One region of the Bacillus sp. C-3-6 genome, then DNA from elsewhere that is predicted to be linked to it. Evidence: predicted binding sites of a transcription regulator. Region 1 holds the regulator's gene; each other region holds the start of a gene.
What was found. The regulator Rex, encoded in region 1, represses fermentation and respiration genes when NADH is low (regulators of the CRP and FNR family bind a similar motif). The targets are predictions, from matches to a motif close to TTGTGAAATATTTCACAA.

Region 2: the regulator Rex is predicted to act here: its motif matches at 2,032-2,049, upstream of ACW0JX_RS24815 (DUF1641 domain-containing protein).
Region 3: the regulator Rex is predicted to act here: its motif matches at 4,294-4,311, upstream of ACW0JX_RS23805 (L-lactate dehydrogenase).
Region 4: the regulator Rex is predicted to act here: its motif matches at 5,519-5,536, upstream of adhE (bifunctional acetaldehyde-CoA/alcohol dehydrogenase).

Annotation. Positions count from the first base shown of each region.
Region 1 covers NZ_CM137247.1:250,811-258,107, forward strand. The annotation lists gene tsaD (tRNA (adenosine(37)-N6)-threonylcarbamoyltransferase complex transferase subunit TsaD) at 1-945, shown strand, start outside; gene ACW0JX_RS01480 (ABC-F family ATP-binding cassette domain-containing protein) at 1,432-3,366, opposite strand; gene ACW0JX_RS01485 (redox-sensing transcriptional repressor Rex) at 3,553-4,182, shown strand; gene ACW0JX_RS01490 (YdiK family protein) at 4,212-4,403, opposite strand; gene ACW0JX_RS01495 (CPBP family intramembrane glutamic endopeptidase) at 4,400-5,149, opposite strand; gene groES (co-chaperone GroES) at 5,540-5,824, shown strand; gene groL (chaperonin GroEL) at 5,863-7,297, shown strand, end outside.
Region 2 covers NZ_CM137247.1:4,802,206-4,809,502, forward strand. The annotation lists gene ACW0JX_RS24805 (MFS transporter) at 1-965, opposite strand, end outside; gene ACW0JX_RS24810 (winged helix-turn-helix transcriptional regulator) at 1,339-1,683, shown strand; gene ACW0JX_RS24815 (DUF1641 domain-containing protein) at 2,119-2,559, shown strand; gene ACW0JX_RS24820 (NAD(P)/FAD-dependent oxidoreductase) at 2,604-3,782, shown strand; gene tyrS (tyrosine--tRNA ligase) at 3,973-5,235, opposite strand; T-box leader at 5,292-5,507, opposite strand; gene murB (UDP-N-acetylmuramate dehydrogenase) at 5,605-6,522, opposite strand; gene ACW0JX_RS24835 (SET domain-containing protein) at 6,906-7,297, opposite strand, start outside.
Region 3 covers NZ_CM137247.1:4,627,066-4,634,362, forward strand. The annotation lists gene ACW0JX_RS23800 (S8 family serine peptidase) at 1-2,910, shown strand, start outside; gene ACW0JX_RS23805 (L-lactate dehydrogenase) at 3,234-4,178, opposite strand; gene ACW0JX_RS23810 (TetR/AcrR family transcriptional regulator) at 4,599-5,198, opposite strand; gene ACW0JX_RS23815 (MFS transporter) at 5,522-6,745, shown strand; tRNA gene ACW0JX_RS23820 (tRNA-Glu) at 6,892-6,963, opposite strand; tRNA gene ACW0JX_RS23825 (tRNA-Ser) at 6,970-7,060, opposite strand; tRNA gene ACW0JX_RS23830 (tRNA-Asn) at 7,068-7,142, opposite strand; tRNA gene ACW0JX_RS23835 (tRNA-Ile) at 7,150-7,226, opposite strand; tRNA gene ACW0JX_RS23840 (tRNA-Gly) at 7,237-7,297, opposite strand, start outside.
Region 4 covers NZ_CM137247.1:4,140,715-4,148,011, forward strand. The annotation lists gene ACW0JX_RS21270 (ABC transporter ATP-binding protein) at 1-240, opposite strand, end outside; gene ACW0JX_RS21275 (FecCD family ABC transporter permease) at 227-1,255, opposite strand; gene ACW0JX_RS21280 (ABC transporter substrate-binding protein) at 1,261-2,208, opposite strand; gene ACW0JX_RS21285 (YrhC family protein) at 2,366-2,593, opposite strand; gene adhE (bifunctional acetaldehyde-CoA/alcohol dehydrogenase) at 2,720-5,323, opposite strand; gene ACW0JX_RS21295 (bifunctional cystathionine gamma-lyase/homocysteine desulfhydrase) at 5,585-6,718, opposite strand; gene ACW0JX_RS21300 (O-acetylserine dependent cystathionine beta-synthase) at 6,722-7,297, opposite strand, start outside.

The sequences.
Region 1 (7,297 bases):
GGAACGGAAATTATTGCGAATGTCGTTGCATCACAAATCGAAAGTCATAAACGTTTTGGCGGGGTTGTACCAGAGATTGCATCCCGTCATCATGTAGAAGAAATTACAGTTGTGTTAGAAGAAGCTTTAAAAGAAGCAAACATCACATTTGATGATATTGATGCAATTGCTGTAACAGAAGGGCCTGGTTTAGTAGGAGCACTTCTAATTGGGGTAAATGCAGCGAAGGCAGTAGCTTTTGCACATGATATTCCGCTAGTCGGTGTTCATCATATTGCTGGTCATATTTATGCGAACCGTTTAGTAAAAGAAGTTCAATTCCCGCTATTATCACTTGTTGTATCTGGTGGGCATACAGAACTTGTTTATATGAAAGAACATGGTTCATTTGAAGTAATTGGTGAAACGCGAGATGATGCAGCTGGAGAAGCGTATGATAAAGTAGCTCGTACGTTATCTATGCCATATCCAGGTGGTCCTCATATTGATCGTCTTGCACATGAAGGAGAACCAACAATTGATTTGCCTCGTGCATGGCTAGAACCGGATTCATATGATTTTAGCTTTAGTGGATTGAAATCAGCAGTTATCAACACTGTGCATAACGCGAAACAACGTGGTATAGAAATTAAACCAGAAGATTTAGCGGCAAGTTTCCAAGAAAGTGTAATAGATGTACTTGTAACGAAAGCAGCTCGTGCAGCAGAGGCTTATAATGTAAAGCAATTACTTCTTGCTGGTGGAGTAGCTGCTAATAAAGGACTTCGTGCGCGATTAGAAGAAGAATTTGCACAAAAAGAAAACATTGAACTAATTATTCCACCGCTATCTTTATGCACAGATAATGCAGCAATGATTGCAGCGGCAGGGACAATTGCGTATGAACAAGGCAAGCGTGCAACGTTAGCCTTAAATGCGAATCCAGGATTAGATATTGAAGCATAGTTATGCACATAATTAACCACAGCTTGTGGATAAAACCCATATTATCTGTTGATAATGTGGGTTTTGTTGTGTATATAAAGTGTTGATATCTTTTTTGTTAGTTGTGGGTAATGTGGAAAAGTTGTTTTGATAGCTATTTTATAAAGGTGGATATGTGTATAAGTTTGTGGATAAACTAGATGAAGTCTGACCTTTGAATATATTGTTTTTTGGGAAATAAAAAGTAAGAAGATATCCCTGAAAAACATTTTGAAATATCCTTCTATTATAGAGGGTGCTGATGTTGTCAATCCTTGTCGGTAAATCGATATTTCGTGTCGAATCGTTTATATATATATAGGGTTACGATAGATGTATTTGAAAAATGGTTGATATATTCCGAGTTACCATTGATATATTCAAAAAATTATTTATGTACTTAAAGAAAAAAGATGTCACATAGTCAAAAATCATGACTGATGAGACATCTTCCTTATTTAAATACTCTTATACATGTAGCTCTTCCCACTCTGCCATACACGTTTCAAGTTGTTCTTGTAGCGTTTGTTTTTTAGTTGTAATTTCACTCGCTTTTTCATAATCTGCATATATTTCTGGTAAGCAAAGTTGATCTTCTAACGTAGCAATTTCTTCTTCTAAGTTTACGATGTTTTGTTCTAGTTCTTCAATTTTTCGAGTGCGTTGACGTTCTAATTGTTTACGCTCTTTTTCTTCGAGATAATTTAATTTTTCTTGAGCTACAGTTTTTTGAACAGGTGCCTGATTTTCTTGCTGTTCTTGTTGTTCAAATGCTGCGCGTTCAATCATTTCATTTTTCTTCTCCACATAGTAATCGTAATCCCCTAAATATTCCTGTGCACCTTCTGTTGATAACTCAACCACAGTCGTTGTTACACGGTTAATAAAGTAGCGGTCATGTGAGACAAATAGAAGAGTCCCTGGATAATCAATTAAAGCATTCTCTAAAATCTCTTTACTATTTAAATCAAGGTGGTTCGTAGGCTCATCCAGAATTAATAAATTTGACTTTTGCATCATAAGTTTCGCAAGAGCTAATCGAGCTTTTTGTCCACCACTAAGGGAAGATACTGGTTTCAGTACATCATCTCCTGTAAATAAAAAGTTCCCGAGTATAGTACGGATTTCTTTTTCAGGTTGCAGTGGATATTCATCCCATAGTTCATTTAAAACCCGTTTAGAAGATGTTAAGTTTGCTTGTTCTTGATCATAATAACCAACAGATACATTTGATCCGAAAGAAACATCGCCATTTAATAGTGGTAACTTATTCACAATAGATTTTAATAATGTGGATTTCCCAATTCCGTTTGGACCAACTAAAGCAACACTATCTCCGCGAGTTAAGCGCATAGTTACGTTTTCAATTATAGGGTCCTCATCATAGCCAATGGTTGCATCCTTTACTTGTAAAACATCATTTCCACTTTGCTTTTCAATATCGAAGTGGAATGATGCTGACTTAGAATCCCCTAATGGTCTCGTTAATAATTCCATTCTGTCTAGTTGTTTACGGCGACTTTGAGCACGTTTCGTTGTAGAGGCGCGAGCTATATTCTTTTGAACGAAGTCCTCAAGTTTTGCGATTTCATCTTGTTGTTTTTCGTAACGTTTCATTTCTTGCTCATATAATGCTGATTTTAAGTCTAAATATTTACTGTAGTTACCAACAAATCGTCTGCTTTCTTTATTCGAAATTTCATATACTTGTGTAACGAGTTTGTCTAAGAAATAACGGTCATGTGAAACGATTAATATTGCGCCAGGATAACCTTGTAAATATTGCTCAAGCCATGTTAATGTTTCGATGTCTAAATGGTTTGTAGGCTCGTCCAAAATAAGTAAGTCTGGTTTTGTTAATAATAATTTCCCAAGAGCTAATCTTGTTTTTTGCCCACCGCTTAAAGTAGAAATCGTCGTCTGGTGCGTTTCAACTGGGAAGCCAAGGCCGCTTAAAATGGAGCGAATATCCGCTTCATATTGATATCCACCTTGATCTTTATAATTGAGTTGCAATTGGTCATAATCAGCTAACAATCTTTCATATATAGCTTCGTTTGAAAAGTTTTCTTCTTTTCCCATTTCTTGCTCAAGCCTTCGAAGTTTTGTCTCCATTTGCTGTAAGTGGGTAAAGACGGTTAGCATTTCATCCCAAATTGTTAAAGACGTTTCTAGGCCGGTATTTTGAGCTAAATACCCGATTGAGACATCTTTCGGTTTTATAATTTCGCCACCATCATGTGATAACTCACCAGCGATAATTTTTAATAATGTAGATTTTCCAGCTCCATTCCTTCCAACTAATGCGATACGATCTTTTGTTTGTACTTCCAATTTTATGTTTGCAAGAATTGTTTCTGCACCGTATAATTTCGAAAGTCCATTTACTTGTAATAAAATCAATGTTTTCACCTCAAATAATTTCTTAACTTTGCCATGTTTATATTTCTCAATCATACTAAAAATAGTGTATAGTTTAAAATAAGAGAGAATACTTCTTCTCTTTATTATACAAGGAATTTAATGAGTGCTAAACTTCTGTATTTGATTAAAGTATATGAATAAAGATAGGAAGAGAGGAGAGGTTATATGGATCAGCAAAAGATTCCACAAGCCACTGCTAAAAGATTGCCTCTATACTATCGATTTATCCAAAACTTATCTCTTTCTGGTAAGCAGCGTGTTTCATCGGCCGAATTGAGTGAAGCGGTAAAAGTAGATTCCGCAACAATACGAAGAGATTTTTCGTATTTTGGAGCGTTAGGGAAAAAGGGATATGGATATAACGTAAATTATTTATTATCATTTTTCCGCGAAACACTTGATCAAGATGATATAACGCGTGTAGCACTTATTGGAGTAGGTAATTTAGGGACCGCTTTCTTACATTATAATTTCACGAAAAACAATAATACAAAAATTGAAATGGCATTTGATGTTAGTGAAGAGAAAGTTGGAACAGAAATCGGGGGCATTCCTGTATACCATTTAGATGAATTAGAAGAGAGATTATCAAATGATATACAAGTGGCAATATTAACAGTACCGGCTACAGTAGCACAAGCTGTAGCAGATAGATTAGCTGAAACGAGCGTGCATGGTATTTTGAATTTCACACCAGCACGATTAAACGTATCAGAGAATATTAGAATTCATCATATTGATTTAGCTGTAGAGTTACAAACATTAGTTTACTTTTTGAAAAACTATCCACAATAAAACGCAGAGGAAGCGACCTCTGCGTTTTATTATTGTTTCTTCTTTGTGAATTTAACTAATATAAGGCGAAGTGCCAAATTAAAATCAATTGTTGCCATAACTGCAAATAGTATTGTCCACACATTCCAGATTGTATCTGTTACGTTCGTAATGGCGAAGCGTGTAAAGATACATCCAAGAAGGAAGTATAGTGCAGCCATGAACAATGGTGAGTTTCTCATACAAAAAATCCTCCGATAAAGCCTTGCATTTTTTCAGCTTCTTTAATCATTTCTTGAATTTGCTCATTGCTCATAAAAATTTGCCCAATAGCGACTAATGTATTCATCGCAACATGAGCTGCAATCGGAACGATAATACGCTTCGTCTTCACATATAAGAAGGCGAATACGAGCCCCATAGCAGTGTATACCAATAAGTGAGTAAAATCAAAATGGATTGCTGCAAATACAAGCGAACTAATGATAGCTGCAATAAAGAAGTTAAACTTCTTATAAAGTGTACCAAATAAAATTTTTCTAAATACGATTTCTTCCAAGATAGGTCCGATTATAGATACGACAATAAGGAACCAAGGTGTCGTTCTTGCAATTTCCATCAGTTTCATTGTATTTTCTGAACCTTGTTTAATTCCTAGCAGCTGCATCTCGATCATACCGGCAACTATTTGTGAAAAGAAAGCCAAGAAGAAGCCGATGAAAATCCATCCAATAGTAGCTGGAACAGAAGAGCGCATTGCATCTAAATGCCTGTCACGAATGTCTGTTCTAAGTAACCAAAGTACGATACATAATGCAACAAAGAAGCTAATAATTGCCCAGTGTCCCGTTATGATTTGTCCTTTTTCCTCCATGGTAAATCCTCTATTATCATAGAGTCCTGTTTTTAGGAGAAGTGGTAATCCAACAATTCCAGATAACTGCATTAAAATGTATGTAACGATAATCCACCAGTATTGTTTCTTCAAATAGTTTAACCATCCTTTCTAACTCTAGTGTATGAGATGAGGTAGGATAACATGTAAATATGTTATCTACGATATAAACTTTCATTCGAATTATGATTTTTTTGTAAATCCGTATTTGAAATTAAAGTAGGAGACAGGAAAAAGTTGTACGTTTAGCGAAAACAACTTAGGGTGTCTTTCATATTGTAACATACGAGTAGGGGAAACAACGATTCATATAGTAAAGGCAGTATTCTATATAGAAAGTTTATATAGTAATTTGCGAAAAAATTATGATTTTTTTACTTGCAAAAGAAATTGAGATTATTTATTATTATAAGTGTGTTAGCACTCGGATGACTTGAGTGCTAATAAATAAAATTTACATACAAAATGAGGAGGTTATTGTTCATGCTAAAGCCATTAGGTGATCGCGTTGTAATTGAGCTTGTTCAAGCAGAAGAAAAAACAGCAAGTGGTATTGTATTACCAGATACTGCAAAAGAAAAACCACAAGAGGGTAAAGTTGTTGCAGTAGGTACTGGTCGAGTGCTTGAAAATGGTGAGCGTGTTGCTTTAGAGGTAGCAGCAGGTGATCTTATCATCTTCTCAAAATATGCAGGTACTGAAGTGAAATATGAAGGTACAGACTACTTGATTTTACGTGAAAGTGACATTTTAGCAGTTATCGGTTAATTATATAAATCTTAAAAAATCCAAGGGGGTCAATTATTATGGCAAAAGATATTAAATTTAGTGAAGAAGCACGTCGTTCGATGCTTCGCGGTGTCGACACTCTTGCAAACGCAGTAAAAGTAACACTTGGACCAAAAGGTCGTAACGTTGTACTTGAGAAAAAATTTGGTTCACCACTTATTACAAATGATGGTGTAACAATCGCAAAAGAAATCGAATTAGAAGATGCATTCGAAAACATGGGTGCGAAATTAGTAGCAGAAGTTGCTAGCAAAACAAATGATGTAGCTGGTGACGGAACAACAACTGCAACTGTATTAGCGCAAGCTATGATTCGTGAAGGTCTTAAAAACGTAACAGCTGGTGCTAACCCAATGGGTCTTCGTAAAGGTATCGAAAAAGCTGTTACTGCTGCAATTGAAGAATTAAAAACGATTTCTAAACCAATCGAAGGCAAATCTTCTATCGCACAAGTAGCTGCTATTTCTGCAGCTGACGAAGAAGTAGGTCAATTAATCGCTGAAGCAATGGAGCGCGTTGGTAACGACGGCGTTATTACTTTAGAAGAGTCTAAAGGATTCACAACAGAATTAGACGTAGTAGAAGGTATGCAATTTGATCGTGGATATGCATCCCCTTACATGATTACTGATTCTGATAAAATGGAAGCAGTTCTTGATAACCCATACATCTTAATTACTGACAAAAAGATTTCTAACATTCAAGAAATCTTACCAGTATTAGAGCAAGTGGTACAACAAGGTAAACCACTTCTTATCATTGCTGAAGATGTAGAAGGCGAAGCTTTAGCTACATTAGTAGTGAACAAACTTCGTGGTACATTCAATGTAGTAGCTGTTAAAGCTCCTGGATTTGGTGACCGTCGTAAAGCAATGCTAGAAGATATCGCAATCTTAACTGGTGGCGAAGTAATCACTGAAGAATTAGGTCGTGACTTAAAATCTGCTACAGTTGAATCTTTAGGACGCGCTGGTAAAGTTGTTGTTACAAAAGAAAACACAACTGTAGTTGAAGGTATTGGAAATACAGAGCAAATCGCAGCTCGCATCGGTCAAATTCGTGCGCAATTAGAAGAAACAACTTCTGAATTCGATCGTGAAAAATTACAAGAGCGTCTTGCGAAACTTGCAGGTGGCGTAGCAGTAATTAAAGTCGGTGCAGCAACTGAAACTGAGTTAAAAGAGCGCAAACTTCGCATTGAAGATGCACTTAACTCAACTCGTGCAGCAGTAGAAGAAGGTATCGTTGCAGGTGGTGGTACTTCACTTATGAACGTATACACGAAAGTAGCTTCTATCGTAGCTGAAGGCGACGAAGCAACAGGTATCAACATCGTACTTCGTGCACTAGAAGAGCCAGTTCGTCAAATCGCAATCAACGCTGGTCTAGAAGGATCTGTAGTTGTAGAGCGTCTAAAAGGCGAAAAAGTAGGCGTTGGTTTCAACGCAGCTA
Region 2 (7,297 bases), 670 kb from region 1:
GGAACAAAGCGCTCTGCCAATATAACTACATATACTTGTAGCCCTGGAACATTCATAAATGCGAATAGTCCCATGAAAATAATTGTGATTAATCCAGCTACTTTAAATGGCGCTGTAAATGTTAAAACAAATAATATGATCGCTTGAATAAAGAACATGTAAAATAGCGCTCGAATCGGATTATGATTCGATAATTTCCCGCCAACCATATTCCCTATCGCAATTGCGATTCCGTACACTAATAAAATGATAGTAACGGTACTTGCTTCAAATCCTGTTACTTCTTGTAATAGGGGTGATAAATACGTAAATGTTACGAATGTACCACCGTATCCAAGTGCAGTAATAATGAAAACAAGTAATAGTCTTCCATTTTTAATTAATTTAAATTGATCACGAAACGATACAGGTACACCATTTTTTAAATTAGATGGGACGAGTATACTGTTTGCGATGAAAGCAATAATTCCAATTACGACAATCGCCATAAATGACGCTCTCCAGCCAAACTCTTGACCGATAAATGTTCCAATTGGCACACCAGTAATAGTCGCAACTGTTAATCCAGTAAACATAATCGCAATTGCGCTAGCACGTTTATTCTCTGGTACGATTGCAGCTGCAATTGTAGATCCAATTGACATAAACACACCATGTGCAAACGCAGATACAATTCTTGCGATAATTAATACAGTGAAGCTTGTTGCTACCGCCGCAATGCCATTACCAATAATGAAAATAATCATAATCCACATTAATAATGTCTTCCGCGACATACTAGCCGTTAACGCTGTTAAAACAGGAGCTCCTACCGCTGCTCCTAACGCATATAAGGAAACCGTTAAACCGGCTGTTGTAACCGAAACATTTAAATCTTTTGAAATAGATGGTAGTAAACCGACACTAATAAACTCGGTCGTACCAATCCCAAACGCACTAATTGCTAGCGCTAATAAAGCAAACATACTTCTTCGGCTCGTCTGAGCTTCCGAAGATGGTACTGTATATGAACTCAATTGAATTCCTCCTTATTACAAGAAATCCAATCATAATAGTATGATAAAAAGGCCCTTTTATCTTCTAAAAAATATATTTCATACTTACAAATGCTATTATGAATGGTTTCATTCCTTTTTTGAAGAACGCACTTTAAAGTACGATAGGCACTAAAAAGTAACATAGTCACTTTTTGGTACCGTACTACTCATTTGCCTCTTACATGTGCTATTATGAAACATATTTAACATAATAAAAAGTACGTACTTTAAAGTGCTATAGGTACTAAAAAGTAACATTTGTATTATTAAACTTACTTTACTCAAAAAGGGAGGGGTTCATATGAAGAAATACAATATTCCTGTAGAGGCGACTTTAGAAGTTATCGGCGGCAAATGGAAAGTTGTTATTCTTTGTCACTTAACGAAAGGTACAAAGAGAACGAGTGAATTAAAACGCTCCATGCCTGGTATTACACAAAAAATGTTAACGCAGCAATTACGTGAATTAGAAGACGACGGGGTCATTCAAAGAAAAGTATACAACCAAGTCCCACCGAAAGTAGAATATTCTCTTACCGACTACGGTTGGTCTTTAGAATCCATTCTTGACTCTCTTTGTTCTTGGGGCGAATGCCATCTTGAAAAAGAAGGTAACACATCGATGCTAATTGCAGAAGGTGAATAATAGGAAAAAGGAAAAAACGAACATGAATTTGTTCGTTTTTTCCTTTTTTTCTATATATATATGTACATTTCTAACTGAAACAAAATATTTTATACGCTTTCATACCTTGTCAGCACTACGTTATACACTCAATATCAAATAATTAGGAATCATTTTTATGTTAACATAGGTGTATATAGTATATAATATAGGATATATATTATATACACTTTCCGGTAACGGAGCTTTTCCATTATGCGGACAAGCCATATATCGGACAGTTCATAAATAATAAGTAAGACGTTATGGTTTTAGATTTATGTTTGCAGCTTACTTGCTGTCATAAATTTAAAGGCATTTTATTGTGTTTTGTGAAACTTTGCATAAAGTTTCGTAAACGTTTACTATCTTACTTATAAAAAATAAGAGTATTGCTATCGTAAAGGAGAATTGGAGATGCCAGAAACTATGACTCAAACAAAGCCAGAACAAGAAACTGTACAAATTTCTGCTAGCCAAGGACAACTTGATGTACTTGATCAGTTGTTAAAACCTGAGGTACAAGAATCATTAACAACACTAGTAGAACAGCTTCCAAAATTAACTGAGCTTGTTAACATTTTAACTAAGTCTTATGACTTCGCTCAAACTGTTGCTACTGATGAAGTATTAAAAAGCGACACTGTTGGTGCAATTACAGAGCTTGTAGAACCTGTAAAAGATACAGTGAAAAGCATGGCTGCAACTGCAATCGAAGCGAAAGATCGTGCTGACGAAAGTACTGAAGTTATCGGCCTATTCGGTCTATTAAAATTACTAAAAGATCCACAAGCACAAAAAATGTTCCGCTTTGTGAACGCATATCTTCAAATTAGTGCAGAACGTAACAATAAATAATTTAACTTATAACAACAATTAGTAAAGACGGGGGATATCATACTATGTCAAAACAAATTGTCATCTTAGGCGCTGGTTATGGCGGTCTTCTTGCCGCTTTAAACGTACGTAAATATTACAGCAAATCAGAAGCACAAGTTACAGTGATTAACCAATACCCAACACACCAAATCATCACTGAATTACACCGCCTTGCAGCTGGTAACGTGTCTGAGCAAGCAATTGCAATGCCACTTACAAAGCTTTTCAAAGGTAAAGATATCGATCTTAAAATTGCAACAGTTGAGTCATTCTCAGTTGATAGCAAAGAAATCAAACTAGCTGGCGGCACTACTTTATCTTACGATGCACTTGTAGTTGCTTTAGGAAGTAAAACTGCTTACTTCGGTATTCCAGGACTAGAAGAAAACAGCATGGTATTAAAATCTGCTGCTGATGCAAACAAAATCTACAAACACGTTGAAGACCGTATTCGTGAATACGCGAAAACGAAAAACGAAGCTGATGCTACAATCGTAATCGGTGGTGGCGGATTAACTGGCGTTGAGCTAGTTGGTGAGCTTGCTGACATTATGCCTAAACTTGCAAAAAGCCACGGCGTAAATCCAAAAGAAGTTAAACTTCTTCTTGTTGAAGCAGGTCCAAAAATCCTTCCAGTATTACCAGACCACTTAATCGAACGTGCAACTACTAGCCTAGAAGCACGCGGTGTTACATTCTTAACAGGTCTTCCTGTAACAAACGTTGCTGGCAATGAAATCGACTTAAAAGACGGTCAAAAACTTGTTGCTAACACATTCGTTTGGACAGGTGGCGTTCAAGGTAACCCATTAATCGGTGAATCAGGTCTTGAAGTTAACCGTGGACGTGCAACAGTTGATGCATACCTACAATCTACTTCTCACAAAGACGTATTCGTTGCTGGAGACAGCGCTGTTGTCTTCTCTCCAGACGGTCGTCCATACCCACCAACTGCACAAATCGCTTGGCAAATGGGTGAGTTAATTGGATACAACTTATACGCAGCACTAGAAGGCAAAGCATTCGAAGAGTTCGCACCTGTAAACTCTGGAACACTTGCTAGTCTAGGACGTAAAGATGCGGTTGCTACAATTGGAGCAAGCAATACTCCACTTAAAGGCTTACCAGCATCATTAATGAAAGAAGCAAGTAACGTTCGTTACTTATCACATATTAAAGGTCTATTCAGCTTAGCTTACTAATCTGAATATAAGCCCGAATCATGCCCAGCATGGTTCGGGCTATTTTTATCCGTAATTTTCTCTAACTTATTTATTCGGCAGAAGAATAATATAACCCTTTTAATTATCTAAATTTACTGATTATTTTATGTCCAAATTGTGTATACGAAAAGATGGAAGTATTCTTCCTACTCCCATCCTTTCACACAAACTATTCGCCTAACTTCACAAGGCTGTAGTTCTTCTTCCCTTTACGAATAATAATAAATCTTCCATCAAATGAATTTTCTACAGTAACATCCGTACCCACATCTGTTACTTTTTCACCATTCATAGAAATCGCACCATTATTAATGTCTTCGCGTGCTTGTCGTCTAGATGGTTCAATTCCTAAATCGACTAGCCACTCTACGATGTTTTTCGTCTCTTTTGAAGACTGGAACGTAGGCATTTCTTTAAAGCCTTGTTCAATTTCATCAGCTGTTAACGATTTAATATCCCCGCTAAATAACGCTGCTGTAATCTTCTCAGCTTGTAATAATGCCTCTTCTCCATGAACGAATTTCGTCATTTCTTCCGCTAACACTTTTTGCGCTTCACGTTTATGAGGTTCCGCTTCTACCTTCGCTGCTAATTCATCAATACGCTCTTTCGTTAAGAACGTAAAGTATTTCAAGTATTTAATTACGTCACGGTCATCTGTATTTACCCAGAACTGGTAAAATTCAAACGGTGTCGTTTTTTCGGGATCAAGCCAAACCGCACCACCTGCTGATTTACCAAACTTCGTACCGTCCGATTTTAATAATAACGGAATCGTTAATCCGAATACTTTCGCCTCATGACCTTCTAACTTACGAATTAAATCTAAACCACTCGTAATATTTCCCCACTGGTCACTACCACCAATTTGAAGTTGAACATCCTCTTTCGTGTATAAATGATGGAAATCCAGCGCTTGCAAAATTTGGTATGTGAATTCTGTGAAAGAAATACCTGTATCTAAACGGCTTGCTACAATATCCTTCGCTAACATGCTATTGATGCTAAAGTTTTTCCCGTAATCACGTAAAAACTCAATAATATTTATTTCATGTGTCCAATCATAATTATTTACCATCTTCACTTCGCTATTTCCGCCAAAATCAAATAGCTTTTTCATTTGTGCTGTTAACGCATCTACATTATGCTGAACCACTTCTAACGTTTGAAGTTGACGCTCCGATTGTCGTCCACTCGGATCACCAATTGTTCCTGTTGCCCCGCCAATTAAAATAACAGGATGATGGCCAGCTAATTGGAATCTCTTCATCATCATAAACGGAATCAAATGTCCGATATGCATACTATCACCAGTCGGATCAACTCCGCAGTATAGTGAAATCTTTTTCTCTTCTACTAGCTTACGTAAGCCTTCTTCGTCAGTCTGCTGATTAACGGCGCCACGCCATTCTAATTCATCAATAATATTCATCTTTTGTCATCCCCTTTATTTTTTAAAAACAAAAAAGCCCCTATGTCTACGATAGACATAGGGACGATTATTCACCGTGTTACCACCCAGTTTGCATAAATAGCATAGCTACTCATACCACTCTTAGCAATAATATCGATTGCTAGTCCGCTTAGCATTACCTAAGATACTCCAGAGTGTAATTCGCAAGTTTGTTTGTGCTAGGTTCCAGCAACCCCTAGCTCTCTCGTTAACAGTGACAAACTGCTACTGGGCTCTTTCAACGTATGTTATTTGTTAAATTATTAGCCATTATATTGAATTGAAAACAAATTGTCAACAATACCCAAATATTATTTTAAAATAATTCATATCTTCATACGTATTTCGTTATTCTTTATCTTCTCCAATAATCCTTACTTCTCGCTCCAACTTCACGCCAAATTTCTCTTCAACTGTCTTTTGTACGAAGTGGATTAAATCGATGTAATCTTGTGCTGTTCCGTTATCAACATTCACCATAAATCCAGCGTGTTTTAAAGAAACTTCCACTCCACCAATTCGCTTACCTTGTAGTCCTGAGTCTTGAATTAACTTACCAGCAAAGTTATTTGGTGGACGCTTAAATACGCTACCACATGAAGGATATTCTAGAGGCTGTTTTGACTCACGCTTAAACGTTAAATCATCCATTTTTGCTTTAATTTCTTCACGTACACCTTCTTCAAGTTCAAATCTCGCTTCAAGAATAATGTAATGGTTGTTAGCAAATACACTCTTACGATATCCAAATTCAAATGCTTCTTTCGTCAAAGTACGTAGCTCTCCATCACCTGTCATTACGACAGCTTCTGTTAACACAAACGATACTTCACCACCGTAAGCACCAGCATTCATATATAACGCTCCACCAACTGAACCTGGAATACCACAAGCAAACTCAAGACCCGTTAAGTTATGGTCTAAGGCAATACGTGATACGTCAATAATTGCTGCACCACACTGTGCTACAATCGTCGTTCCTGTTACAGTAACACCTGTAATATGAATTAAACTTACTGTAATCCCGCGAATTCCACCATCTTTAATAATGACATTCGATCCATTTCCTAAAAACGTAACTGGAATATTATATTCGTTCGCATATTTGATAACTTCTTGAATTTCATCATAATTTGTAGGCGCAACAAAAACATCTGCTTTTCCGCCAACTTTAATATGCGTATGATTCTTTAACATTTCATCTTGTTTAACATGTCCTTCAGGCAATACCGTACTTAAATATTTATAAACCTCTTGCATATTCATTTTACGATTCCTCTATTTCTATATTCATTTTATCCCGTTATACGGGCCCATAATATCCCCACGTACATGAAAGAACCTAAAGTGGTGGATACAGTGTACCCAAAATCAATTCGAGACACCTATAAACCTCTTAATTTATAAGAGGTGCCACTCATATTAAAATATATATTGCATAATAAAGCAACCCAAATGGACTACTAAACTTGACATGTCATCAGAAAGACAACAATTTGTAAAATATGTGACTTTTTCAAAACACTATCCCTCAGTATCTTACTATACCATACAAAAAGAAAGTGGTATTTTTTTGTACTTTTTACTTTATTTACATCAACGAAAAAAGAGCACATCCGACAGAATGTGCTCTTTCTATACTCTTTATATTACTTTTCGTTCTCTTCTTTTTCTTTATCAAACCATAACAGCTCATCGTTATCAACTTCACCATTATAATTGATTAAAATTTCTTCTCCTGCTTTTATATCCTTATAAGCAAAGAAGTTAAACGTATGGTTCTCGAAGACAATATCATACGTTGCATTCGGTTTATATGAATGATTAAATAACATACCGTATCCTAAAAGGATTGCCGTATGATTGATCCCATACTCAAATGCGTAGTCAGCAAGTAACGTTTTCTCAATATGTTCATGCTGTTCATTCGGATAAGAGATAACTGGTGCTGCGTGTATCAACTCACCCTTTTTAATATCACGAGTTGCAAATACACCTCTATTAAATTCTCCATCACTAAGTTCAGAAGTCTTAACTTCGA
Region 3 (7,297 bases), 850 kb from region 1:
TTGTTCGGCAAAAACTTCACTGATAAAATAGAAGATTTCAAGGGACAAACTTTACCTATTGAATCTGTAGGAATCGGTACGTCTGACGAGTTTAGTAAAAAAGATGTAAAAGGAAAAATCGCTCTCGTTGCACGTGGTACAACCTCATTTGATGAAAAAATTGCTAACGCAAAACAAGCAGGTGCAAAGGCCGTTATTATTTATAACAACGTGGATGGAGAAATTCCTTTCTACGTTGGTGAAAGCACAAAATACATTCCAGCATTCCGCCTAACGAAAGAAGACGGTGAAAAACTAAAAGCTCAAATTGAACAAGGTAGCACATCCTTAACTTTCGATGAAATTAATTACATTCAAACAGAAGGCGATCATCTTGCAGACTTTAGCTCACGCGGTCCTGTTACAGCAAATGATGATATTAAGCCTGATATTACAGCGCCTGGTGTCGCTGTCCTTTCAACAGTTCCTGAATATATTAACGACCCGCAAGAGGGTGAAAACTACGCTGTTTCCTATGAGCGTATGCAAGGAACATCTATGGCTTCCCCTCATATTGCTGGCGTTGCTGCTCTAATTTTACAAGAACACCCAGACTACTCTCCGTTCGATGTAAAAGCGTCTCTTATGAACACAGCTGATGATTTAAAAGAAAAATATTCGGTGTATGAAGTTGGAGCTGGGCGAGTAGATGCTTACAACGCCGTTCGTACAGAAACAAGCTTTAAAGTATTAGATACGACACAAACTGTTGTAAATGATGAAGTAATTGAAGTGCCCGAAGAAACTGGATCTATTGCATTCGGTAAGTTTTATCAAAAAGACGGTGAAGCTCTTGAACAAAAACGAAATATAAAAGTAACTAATCATAATAAACAAGAGAAAAAAGAATTTAAAACAGAAATTTCTTATACACCAGCTTCGTCTACTATTAACGATGCTGTCGCAAACGGTGTAAAAATCTCTGCTCCAGAAACAATTACTCTTGATGCTGGCAAAGCAGGTGAAATTGAAGCAAAAATTAATGTTCCAGCCGGTGTAAAACAAGGCCGATATGAAGGATATATTCATATTACGAACACGAAAAATAAAGAAGAAACATATCAAATCCCATTCTCTATTCGTGTATCAGAGCCTGGTATTGAAAATACAATACTATCAAGAAAAGCAATTTCAACTGATACATCTAAATTTAATCCATACGGTGAATCGTATGTTCACGGGGCATTCCAATTAAACAGCGAACTTGAAACGTTAGATCTTATCGTAAAAGATTCCAAAACAGATAAAGCTCTGGGCTTCATTGGGACATTAAACACAAGTGGACTAAAAACTGATGTGTATTACTACTTAGACTCATTCTTTAATGGAAAAGTGTATCCTTTTACAAATGATCCTGCAAAACCAATTGGTGATGAGAAAATCAACTTACCAGAAGGAGACTACACAATTGAGTTTGTCGGTTATGATAAGGCTGGGAAAGCACGTGTAAAAGGTGATTATGTTGTAATTGATAATACCCCACCAGAAGTGAAACTAACTGGATTAAAACCTGGTATTTACGAGTTAAATGAAGAAAATTATACAGTAGAAGATGGCAAAAAAGCACTATGGATTAAAGGAAATGTATACGATTCAAACGTTGACTACTTAAAAGGAAAAGGATTAAACATTACGCAAGAAGCGAATGGCGTTATGTACTATGACTATTCTCCATACTTGCATAAGTTTTTACCGATTAATGCAAATGGCGACTTTAAAGTTGGCATTACACCTGACTCCTTCAGAACGGAAGGTCCAATGAACACAGGCGTATATATTTTCGATTATGCAACTGCAGGAGCTGACTATCCAAGCGGTGTAAATAACTACTGGTTTATCCCACAAGGTGCTCAATATGCGAAAGCTAGTTACGATAAAAAAGAATTATATAAAAATGACGAGTTCACAGTAACACTAAACGCAAAACACGTAAAACAATTTGTTGCTGGGCAATTTAATGTAAACTTCCTAGAGAAGAACTTCAAATTTGCAAATGCAAAATTTAATCCTGCTTTTGAAAAGCTACTTTCCGAAAAAGGAGTAACCGCAAAAGTAAATGAACCGAAACTAGAGGCAGGTTCGGTTACAGTTGGCGGCACTATCGATGACAAAAACTTTGCTGGATTAGATGGTGATTTCCCGTTCATTGATGTAACTTTCAAAGTAGAAAATGATGAATTTTATGAAGCAAACGCTCAATTAGAGTCACCAATTTTTGTTTACTGGAAACAAGGTGAATCAGAACCAAATAGAATGCGTGTACTTCAAGATCAAACATTCTCAGTTATGTCCTTAAATTCACTAGTAGAAGGAAATATTAAACCTGGTGCATTCTTAAATGAACGTGGATATTTAGATGAAAAGTTTGATTATGCAAAGCTTGGCGTAAAAGTATACGCAACTGATTCTTACCGTCATAAGTTTGAAGGTTCACTAGATAAATATGGGTACTTCAAACTAAATGGACTTCCAGTTAATAAACGCGACTATAACCTATATGTAGAAGTGCCAGGACATTTAACAAGCCGCCTAACAACGAAACTTGGTACTGAAAAAGACGGTAAGCTGCTTGGCCAATATTATTATGCAAGACCTGACGAAAACCTTGCCGGCGATGTAAATGCTGATAAAGTAATCGATATTAAAGATGCTGAAATTATCGCTAGCAACTATGGTAAAAAAGGACTAACTGTAAAAGACGGAGACCTTAATAAAGATGGGATTGTCGACGAAAAAGATATTCGCTTCGTTGAAAAGAACTTCTTGAAAAAAGGGCCAGATGCATCTAAATCACAAACACCTGTAGAAAAATCAAAAAGCGGTACACTGACAGATATTTTAAAGAAATTGGGATTAACGCCTAAAAAATGATAAAGTGAAACTTTAATCAGTGGGGGGGTGTTCATCCCTCACTGATTATCAGCCCTCACCAATCGGGCTTTTACGGGCAGTTGATCACCAAACTAACTTCTTTGCTTTCGCTGCATTTTGAGGTGGGGATCTTACTGCCCGTTAATGCGGGATAATAAAGAGCACTCTACGTAAAGTAGAGTGCTCTTTTCTATAAACGACCCTTATCCAGCAAAAGGGGTATATTGGGGATATACAAGGGAAACCGGAAAAGGAATTTATATTAAATTATATAAGTTCAGAGGTAAGAAGCAGTTTCCCACCTCTGAATTATTTAGCAATTATTATAGTACTGGTGCCATTGTTTCTTTTAATACTTTTACAGAATGAGCGAATTTCGCTTTTTCATCTTCATTTAGCTCAAGTTCTACGATTTCACGTACACCTTCGCGGTTAATTACAGCTGGAACACCTACGTAAGCATCTTTCTCTCCGTATTGACCTTCAAGGTATGCAGATACAGTTAATACGCTGTTCTCGTTGTTTAAGATTGCTTTAGTTACACGAAGTAGTGACATACCGATTCCGTAGTAAGTTGCACCTTTACGCTCGATAATATGGTAAGCTGCATCACGTACGTTTTCGAAGATTTTATCTAAGTCTTCTTGATTGTACTGTTCGTTGTTAGCTAAGATTGTTTCTAGTTTTTGTACACCGATAGTAGCGTGGCTCCATACTGGAAGTTCAGTGTCACCGTGTTCACCAACGATGTAAGCATGAACGTTACGTGGATCTACATCTAAGTAGTCACCTAACATGTAACGGAAACGAGCAGAGTCTAAAGTAGTACCAGAACCGATTACGCGCTCTTTTGGTAAACCAGATTCTTTCCAAGTTACGTAAGTTAAAATGTCAACTGGGTTAGTTGCGATTAAGAAGATTCCATCGAATCCACTATCCATAATACCGCGAACGATTTGTTTAAAGATCTTTGTATTTTTCTCAACTAAGTCTAAACGAGTTTCACCTGGCTTTTGTGGTAATCCAGCAGTGATAACTACTAAATCTGCATCTTTACAATCTGCATAGCTACCGCTCCAAACTTTTGTTGGTGATGGAGAGAATGGTACCGCATGGCTTAAGTCCATTGCTTCCCCTTCTGCTTTTGCTTCATTAACATCTACTAATACGAACTCTTCAGCTACACCTTGGTTGATCATTGAGTAAGCGTAACTACAACCTACAGCTCCTGTTCCTACTAATACTACACGATTGATACCTTTTTTCATGGTAATTTCCCCTCTCTATTGTTCACATCTATTTTTTATGATTGTTTAAGTAATTAATTAAAATACTAATTTAATGTTGTTTAACTTCTTTACATTCATATTGTAGCACGTATTATTGTGAATTACTTCACAAATTATGACCTATTTGTGAACTTTTTCACATAGAGTGTAAAGTTATTAGAATAGGTGTGGAATCAATTTCAATGGAGGCGTTTTCTTTAGATTGTGAATAAAAAGAATGTGATTTGATTATTCCCTATAACTAAATTCAATTTCTATAATCAAACTAACACATTATCTCCTTATACGCTGGACGTCAGTTGGCCTATATAGACTACGGTGACATAAATGAATTAGCATATACTTTACCACCTCCCTTTTAACTATTACCGTATATTAATAAAAAGATATTATTCAAAATCATGCATTCTTTTCTAATAATAAACCATTCAATATAAGTGATAGGCTATGCAAAGCTTTAGACAAATGTGCTTCTGCATCTTCAGAATTCGCAATCCAACAAGCAAGGTCCACTAGTCCACCATTTATGAATCTTGCTAAAGCTTCGCAGTCCGTCTTTTCAATAATACAGTCTTTCATTAATTGCTGAAGCATCTCCGCCATCGTCGTTAAACATTGCGAATGCGATGATTGATAATAACTATTTCCTAATACTGCTGGTGCATCACGAAGTACAATTCGCTGAATTTCTGGATTAAGTGCCATCGTTAAATACGCACGACAACGTCCAACAAACCCTTCCCATTTTCCTTCCGCTTCATCTGATACTTTCCCTAATTTATTATCCATTTCGATATCAATTTCTTTTACAACTGCTTCTAACAATCCTTTTTTATCACCAAAATGATGATAAATTGCACCACGTGTTAAACCGACAGATGCTGTAAAATCATCCATAGACGTATTTACATATCCAACTGTACCAAAGGCCTCTCTTGCTGCACTCAGCAATTTAGCACGTGTTTCAGTAATCATTTCTGCTCTCGTTTTTTTAATCATCTTTTCCTCCTACTTCTATTCATTCTCTTTATTCAAAATGAATTGCACTATAGTATCGTTCTCTATATAAAAGAATAACTCCTTTAAACATCGGCTCTCTATCCAGAGATAAAACATTTCAATTGACATACGCACCGTATGTCAATATGATATTTACATACGGTGCGTATGTCAATTATTTCTAGCTTACAAGATAATATAACTTCTTACCTATATCCTACATTGACTCACTGTCCCTTTTTATAGAAGGTATTAATGAAACAGAGGAGGATTTAAAAGAATGAAGAATGTATATGCAAACGTCAAATACTTTGGTGATTATTATGTTTAATTCCTACCGTGAGATTTTCAGTGCTCCTGGTACAAAAGGATTCTCTTTAGCAGGGTTTATAGCTCGGATGCCCATATCAATGATGGGCATTGGTATTGTTACAATGTTATCTCAGTTACGTGGTGACTATTGGCTTGCTGGAGCTGTTGCAGCCACCTTTACATTATCATCTGCTTTACTAGCTCCTCATATTTCTCGGATGGCCGATCAATTAGGGCAATCTCGCATACTTCTTCCGACTACAGGTATCAGTGTTTTCTTTACGATCCTCTTACTTCTATGTACGAAATATGAAGCTCCTTATTGGACGCTATTTCTATCCGCCTTATGTGCAGGTTGTATGCCAAATATGTCAGCTATGGTACGTGCACGTTGGACTAAACTATACCGTGGATCCCATAAATTGCATACAGCATTTTCCTTTGAATCGGTCGTCGACGAAATTTGCTTCATAATTGGTCCTGTATTATCTGTCAGTTTAAGTGTTATGTTCTTCCCAGAAGCAGGGCCACTTTTATCATCTGTTTTTCTTACAATTGGGGTATGCCTATTCATCCTACAAAAAAGCACAGAACCACCTGTACACCCTGGCGACATTACAAACAAAGGAACAGTATTTAAAATTGGTTCTTTGCGAGTACTAGTATTCACACTCATTGCTATAGGTACTATCTTTGGCACAATAGATGTCGTTAGTGTAGCTTTTGCTGAACATCAAGGAAACGCAGTAGCTGCTAGCTTTGTACTTTCTGTCTATGCAATCGGTTCATGCCTGGCAGGCCTTATTTTCGGTACTCTTAAACTCAATGCTCCACCCTATAATCATTTTTTAATAGCAGTCACACTTTCCATGATAACAATGCTGCCACTATTTTTCGTAAATACTATTGCTTGGCTAATAGTTATTGTCTTCTTTGCAGGACTATCTGTCGCTCCTACTATGATTATTACTATGGGGCTTGTGGAAAGAATCGTACCTGAATCAAAAATAACAGAAGGAATGACTTGGGCAATTACAGGACTTGGAATTGGAGTCTCCCTAGGATCAGCGATAGCTGGTTTAGTTATTGATAATTTTGGAGCTCGAGCAGGATTTAGTGTGGCTATTATAGCAGGAGGCCTTGCCTTCACTATTGCACTTTTAGGATACAAAACTCTTCACTTCGCATATAATCATGCTGTTATTAAACAAGATGGACATTCAATAGAGAGTTAAAACATGTTCAAAAAATAGGATTATCTCTTCTTATGCATGAGAAAAGGTAATCCTATTTTAAACTTATTATTTATAATCTGTCATAGCTTCTTCTATATCTATACACAACAAAAAAGAGATAGCAGTTTATGCTATCTCTTTTAGTATGACCCGTACGGGATTCGAACCCGTGTTACCGCCGTGAAAGGGCGGTGTCTTAACCACTTGACCAACGGGCCAATTACTGGCAGAGAAGAAGGGATTCGAACCCTCGCACCGCGTTCGCGATCTACTCCCTTAGCAGGGGAGCCCCTTGAGCCACTTGGGTACTTCTCTATAAATATGGCTCCGCAGGTAGGACTCGAACCTACGACCGATCGGTTAACAGCCGATAGCTCTACCACTGAGCTACTGCGGAACAATTATGGTGGGCCTAAATGGACTCGAACCATCGACCTCACGCTTATCAGGCGTGCGCTCTAACCAGCTGAGCTATAGGCCCATAATTGAAAAGCGGGTGAAGAGAATCGAACTCTCGACCAGAGCTTGGAAGGCTCTTGTTTTACCACTAAA
Region 4 (7,297 bases), 1.3 Mb from region 1:
TAACATCGCTAATTGCTTCGCTACATCAGCACTCTTCATTATATGAATATTTTTCCCATCTAAAATGATGTCCCCTTCGCTTTGTTTCAGTAGCCTTGCTATTAAACGAAGCAAAGTAGATTTTCCCGATCCATTCGGACCAATTAAACTAACGATTTCTCCAGCCTTAATATGTACATTCATATTTTGCATTTGAAATCTTTCAGAGTGTGCATAAAACACTTTGTTAACGGAAATCACGTTGTTTTCCTCCTCTATGAATTAAATATAAGAAGAAAGGACCACCTAAGAAGGACAGTAAAATACCAACAGGCAATTCGATTGGGTCAAACCAACTTCGAGCTATTGCATCTGCAAAAACAAGTAATACCCCGCCGCCAAGGCATGATAAAGGTAGCAAATATCTATAATCATTTCCAACTAATAAACGTAGCATATGTGGTACGACAAGACCGACAAATCCAATAAGACCAGACACACTTACCGCAATTCCAGCTAATAATGTACTTACTACGATTAAATAAAACCGACTTTTTTCCACATTATGTCCTAATAGTTTTGCCATTTCATCTCCAAGCATTAACACTCGAATATGCTTAATACCAAAGAAAGCTAATATAATGGCGAATATTGCATAATAAATAATCATGTTTAAATGTGCCCAACTTACACCACCAATGCCGCCCGCTAGCCACGGTAACACGGATTGTACTTTGTCACTATGTAATAACATTAAAGCTGACGTTGCTGCACCAATTAATGCATTGATTGACACTCCTACTAAGACGATTCTTGAAGGTGGTGCCCCTTTTTGCCATGATAAAGCATAAATAACCATCGCTGTTATGAAAGCTCCTAAAAACGCCCCTAGTGGTAAAAAAGCTAGATGCTGTGGGAATAAAATCATGATGACAATTGCTACAAGGCCTGCTCCAGATGAAACCCCGATAATACCAGGATCTGCAAGAGGGTTTCTCATAACCCCTTGCAGCAGTGTACCAGATGCAGCTAAACATGTTCCTACTATAAACCCAACGAGAACTCTCGGTATGCGAAGATCCCATACAATTCGATGAACTGTCGAATCTTCATCTTGTATACCTGTTAGAATGTCTCGTACAGAAAAAGATAAACTTCCTGCGAAAAGTCCGTAAAAGAGGCCTAGAATTGTTAATACAACTAAAGTAACTGCTATTATCCATCTTTTTTTCGCAAAAGGATGTTCCTTTTCTCTTACTACTTCACTACTTTCCATACGTATCATTTCCTTACATCTTGTATACTTTTATACATAAAGTCCATTGCTTCTGTAACTTTTGTCCCAGGATTAGATCCAAATAAATCAGGTGGCAAAATAACTACGCGGTTTTGTTTTACTGCATCTAAATTTTTCCACGCTTCATTTTTCATCATTTCGCCTTCGAATGCTTTTTTCACACTTTTTGGATCTCCGTGTGTAATTAAATAAATGACATCTGGATTCGCCTCAATAATACGTTCTACACTTAGCTGTGCATATTGCGGATATTCTTTCGTTTCTGGAAAATCAGAAGCAATATTTTTCCCGCCTGTTTTTTCTAAAACATTACCTGATAAAGATGTTGGTAATGCCGCTAAATAAGTACCTGGTGCGCCATACACTAGCAATGCTTTCACATCGCTCTTTTTCTCATATTTCTTCATTTGATCATTGATTTTTTGATTAAGTTCTTTTGCTTTATCTTCTTTCTTCATTACCATTCCATATAATTCAATATTCTTTTGAATATCTTGTACAGAATTCGCAGAAGAAATGATTACTTTCGTTCCCTGTCCTTCAACCGTTGGCACATTCTTTTGGAATCCATTGTTAGCAACAAGTACATCGGGCTTTAAACTAGCAATTTGCTCAAAGTTCGGTTGATGTGCATTCCCGATTACTTTTGCTTTCTTTAACTCCTCTGGAAGAGTTAATTTCGTATCCGGACGACCTACTACTTTTCCACCTAAAGCATGAATAATATCCATGTCTCCCATACTTAATGTTGCAAAACTTTCTGGTACTTTATCGAATGTTACCTTTCTCCCTGACAGGTCGGTAATTTCAATTTTTTCTTTTCCTTTTTCTATTTTGGTTGCAGACGCTTTTTCGTCCCCTTTGGCACTGCAACCTATTAACAAGAAAAAAATAGATAAAATCGCTGTAAATAGCGTAATAGATTTTTTCATTCCTTCACCTCTAATTGATAATGATAATCATTAACTACTATTCTACTTTAATTGATAAGGATTATCATTGTCAACATGAAACGCATACATTTTTCTACAAAAAACAAAAAGCGCGACAAAAAGATTCTTTCTTTTCGCCGCGCTCTAGTTAACAATATTATTCACATTCATTTTCCTCTAACTGGTCACGCATCACTTTCACACGCTGAAAGAAAAAGAACGATAAACTTAAAAATATAACGATGCTCCCCATCATAACAAAAAATTGGATTGTCTCTTTTGCTCCATCCGGAATCAACAAGCCACCCATTAACAATGTACTTACAGCGAGAAGAATTTGTCCGAACCTAGTATAATCTTCTATTTTCCCTTGTAATTCTTTCATTATATTCTCACTCCTCCATTTCACTTTATCATATTCTATGAAACTGAAAGACCAGTAAATACAGCCATTCTGGGAGATGTTTTCCAACAAAAAAAGAGCCGCTTTACTGCGGCTCTTTTTTAATCATTATTCACCTTTATATGCTTCCATATAAATTTCTTTCAGCTCTGAAATAAGCGGTAACTTTGGATTAGCAGTTGTACATTGATCTTCAAAAGCTCTTTCTGCTAATACTCCAACAACCTCTTCAAATTGCTCTTTATCTACCCCTTGTCCGGCAATACTCATATTAATATTTAAGCTTTTTCCAAGCTCAATAATTGCTTTGACGAGTGATTCCACACCTTCTGCTACTGAGCTTGCTGGAAGCCCGAGCATTCTCGCAATATGTGCATAGCGTTCATCTGCTACAAAGTGCTCATATTTTGGGAACAATGCGTGTTTTCTTGGCTTAATAGCATTATAGCGGACTACATGCGGCATAAGAATTGCATTTGCACGTCCGTGCGGAATATGGAATTCTGGACCAATTTTATGTGCTAAGCTGTGATTAATACCTAGAAAAGCATTTGCAAATGCCATCCCTGCAATTGCAGAAGCGTTATGCATTTTTTCCCGTGCTTCTTCATCATTTCCATCTTTATATGCTCTCGGTAAATATTTGAATACGAGATCAATAGCTTTTAATGCTAATCCATCTGTATAGTCATTTGCCATAACAGACACATACGCCTCAATTGCATGTGTTAAAACATCCATACCAGTATCTGCTGTTACATGTGGTGGTACTGTCATTACAAATTGCGGATCAACAATTGCTACATCTGGTGTTAATTCATAATCTGCGAGCGGATACTTTATATTATTTTTCTTATCTGTAATAACCGCAAATGGTGTCACTTCTGATCCTGTTCCTGATGTTGTTGGAATCGCAACAAACTGCGCCTTATTTCCTAATTCCGGATATTTACATGTACGTTTTCTTATATCTAAAAACTTCTGTTTAATGCCATAGAATGTCGTTTCTGGATGCTCATAGAATAACCACATTCCTTTTGCTGCATCCATAGCTGAACCACCACCAAGTGCGATAATTACATCTGGCTTAAAGCTTCTCATCATTTCCGCACCTTTAAAGACAGTTTCATCTGATGGATCTGGTTCGACCTCAAAGAAAACTTCAATTTTCACATCATTTGCATGCTTGTTTAAATAGTGCGTGACTGTATCCACATAGCCATGTTCAACCATTCCAGGATCCGTTACAATAAATGCACGTGAAATGTTAGGCATATTTGCTAAATACGCTGTAGCATGTTTTTCAAAATAAATTTTTGGTGGCAATTTGAACCACTGCATATTCTTTTTTCTATTTGCCAGCCTTTTTATATTTAATAAATGAGTCGCTGTTACATTTTGGGAAACTGAATTTTTTCCGTAAGAACCACAACCAAGTGTAAGTGATGGAATAAATCCGTTATATATATCCCCTATTCCACCTTGTGATGAAGGTGCATTTACAATGAGACGGCAAGCTTTCATACGTAATCCAAATTGCTTTTGCACTTCTTTATTTGTAGAATGAATAACTGCTGAATGTCCTAAACCACCGAGGTTCAACATTTCTTCGCAATATGTAAATCCTTTTTCTAATGAATTCGCCTTCACACAGGCTAATACTGGGCTCAGTTTCTCACGAGATAACGGGTATGCTGCTCCGATACCTTGAATTTCAGCTACAAGCATTTTTGTATGTTCAGGAACAGTAATCCCAACTAATTCGGCAATATACTGTGCTGATTTTCCTACAATATCACTATTTACTGCACATGTATTTTCATTTATAACGAGCTTTTCTAATTTTTTTCTTTCTTCTTCTGTTACAAAGTAACAATTGTTTTCGATCATTTCTGTTTTAACATCATCATAGATTTCTTTATCGACAATGATTGCTTGTTCCGATGCACAAATCATACCGTTATCAAATGTTTTCGATAAAATTAAATCATTAACAGCTCGTTTTACATGTGCTGATTTTTCTATATAACACGGTACATTACCAGGACCTACACCTAGCGCTGGTTTTCCAGTAGAGTAAGCTGATTTCACCATACCAGCGCCTCCAGTTGCTAGAACGAGTGCCACACCCTCATGGTTCATTAATTGTTTCGTCGCTTCGACAGACGGTCTTTCAATCCATTGAATACAATGTTTTGGTGCACCAGCTTTCATTGCTGCATCATATACGGTTTTCGCTGCTGCCACCGAACAATTTTGTGCAGAAGGATGAAATGCGAAAATAATTGGATTTCTCGTTTTTATCGCAATCAACGCTTTAAACATTGTTGTCGACGTTGGATTCGTTACTGGTGTTACCCCAGCTACTACACCGACAGGTTCTGCAATTTCTATTATTTCTTCATGAGGATCTTCGTGAATAATTCCTACCGTTTTATTTTGCTTTATACTATGCCAAATATATTCAGTGGCAAAAATATTTTTAATGCATTTGTCTTCATAGACACCACGGCCTGTTTCTTCAACAGCCAATTTTGCAAGTGGCATATGTTGATCAACACCTGCTAATGCCATTTCATGAACAATGTTGTCAATCTGCTCTTGTGTAAAACTTTCTAATGCTTGTAAAGCTTGTTGACCGTTATTTACTAACATATCAATCATCTCTTTTACCTCTTGCATTTCATTTACAACTTTCTCTTTGACTACCATGCAAATTTCCTCCTATTCTGTTATCACGGTCTTTATAAGTCCCTATAGGTCATAATAAGTCCCGATTAGCGAAAAAAAATAGAGTTACCGTCCTACATGAATCCCATTGTTTGTGAAACATTTCACAAGTTTGCTCGTGAATAACATTTCATGAATTCAATATACATGAAATCATTTCATTTGTGTATGTCTAATTTGTGAAATGTTTCACAAATTAACATAATAAAAATGCACTGCTCCACATTAGCAGTGCATTTTTTATTACGCTAGCGCTTGTGCTAAATCTTCAATTAAATCTTCACCATCTTCAATACCGACAGAAATACGAATTAATGTATCTGTAATTCCTAATTCTTTACGGCGATCTGCTGGGATTGATGCATGTGTCATTTGAGATGGGATAGAAATTAAACTTTCTACTGCTCCTAAGCTTTCAGCAAGTGTAAAGTATTGCAGTTTCTCAAGTACTTTATTTAATGTTTCCTCACTATCTACATCAAACGAAATAATAGCACCAAATCCATTTGCTTGTTCTGTTGCTAATTCGTGGTTTTGATGTGATTCAAGACCTGGGTAATATACTTTATTTACTTTTGGATGATTATTTAAGAATTCAGCAATAGCGCGTGAATTCGTTTCATGTTCTTCCATACGAATTCCTAACGTTTTTAAACCGCGAAGTAGTAAGAAGCTATCTTGTGGTCCAAGAATACCTCCTGTTGAGTTTTGTACAAAGTGAAGGTCTTCTGCTAGTTGTGGGCTATTTACCACTACTAGACCTGCAACTACGTCACTATGACCTCCTAAATATTTCGTTGCACTATGAAGTACAATGTCTGCTCCTAAAGAAATCGGCGACTGCCAATATGGCGTCATGAATGTATTATCAATAATTGTTAATAAATCTTTCTCTTTAGCAAGAGTAGATATTTTCTTAATATCAGTAATTTTTAGTAGTGGGTTCGTTGGTGTTTCCACATAGATCGCTTTCGTATTTGGACGAATTGCTTCTACAACTTCCTCTAAGTTTGTTGTGTCTACAAATGTATGTTCAATACCGAAGCGGTTTAATACTTTCGTAATAACACGATACGTTCCACCATAAACATCATCTGTTAAAATAACGTGGTCACCTTTTGAGAACAACATAATTGTCGCTGTAATAGCAGCCATTCCAGAACCGAATGCAAATCCAGCATGACCATTTTCTAATACGGCAATCATTTCTTCTAAAGCTGCACGTGTTGGGTTGCCTGTACGTGAATATTCATATCCTTGATGCTTACCAACCGCTTCTTGTTTGTACGTACTTGTTTGATAGATCGGTACGTTTACAGATCCAGTTGAAGGTTCTCCTATGCGAATACCATGAATTAACTTTGTCTTTGCTCTCATTTTTTATTCCCATCCTTTGTATATGTCTTTACTTAAATAGCGCTCACTGCTATCAGGAAAAATGGTTACAATATTTGTACCTGGTGCTGCCTTCTCTGCCTCAAGTAAGCTCGCATGAAATGCTGCTCCTGAAGAGCTCCCAACGAGAAGTCCTTCTTTTTGCGCTAATTCTTTCACTCGTAAAAATGCATTCCGATCAGAAATCGTATGAATTTCATCAAAATAAGATGTCTTCAAAAATGGCGGGATAAATTCCAGTCCAATTCCTTCGGTCTCATGTGAACCAGCCTTACCACCATTTAAAATAGATCCTTCTGGCTCTACGATAACTGTTTTAATATCTATATTTTTTTCTTTCAAATAAGATGCAGTCCCCATAAACGTACCGCCAGTTCCTGCTCCAGCAACAAATATGTTAATCTCTCCATTCAGTGCATCCCAAAGTTCAGGACCTAGTGTTTTGAAATAAGCACGCGGGTTTGCTTCATTCGCAAACTGACTTGGAGAGTATGAATTCGGTATTTCATTTACTAATTCTTTTGCTTTTGCAATTGCACCGGTCATTCCTTGCTCAGTCGG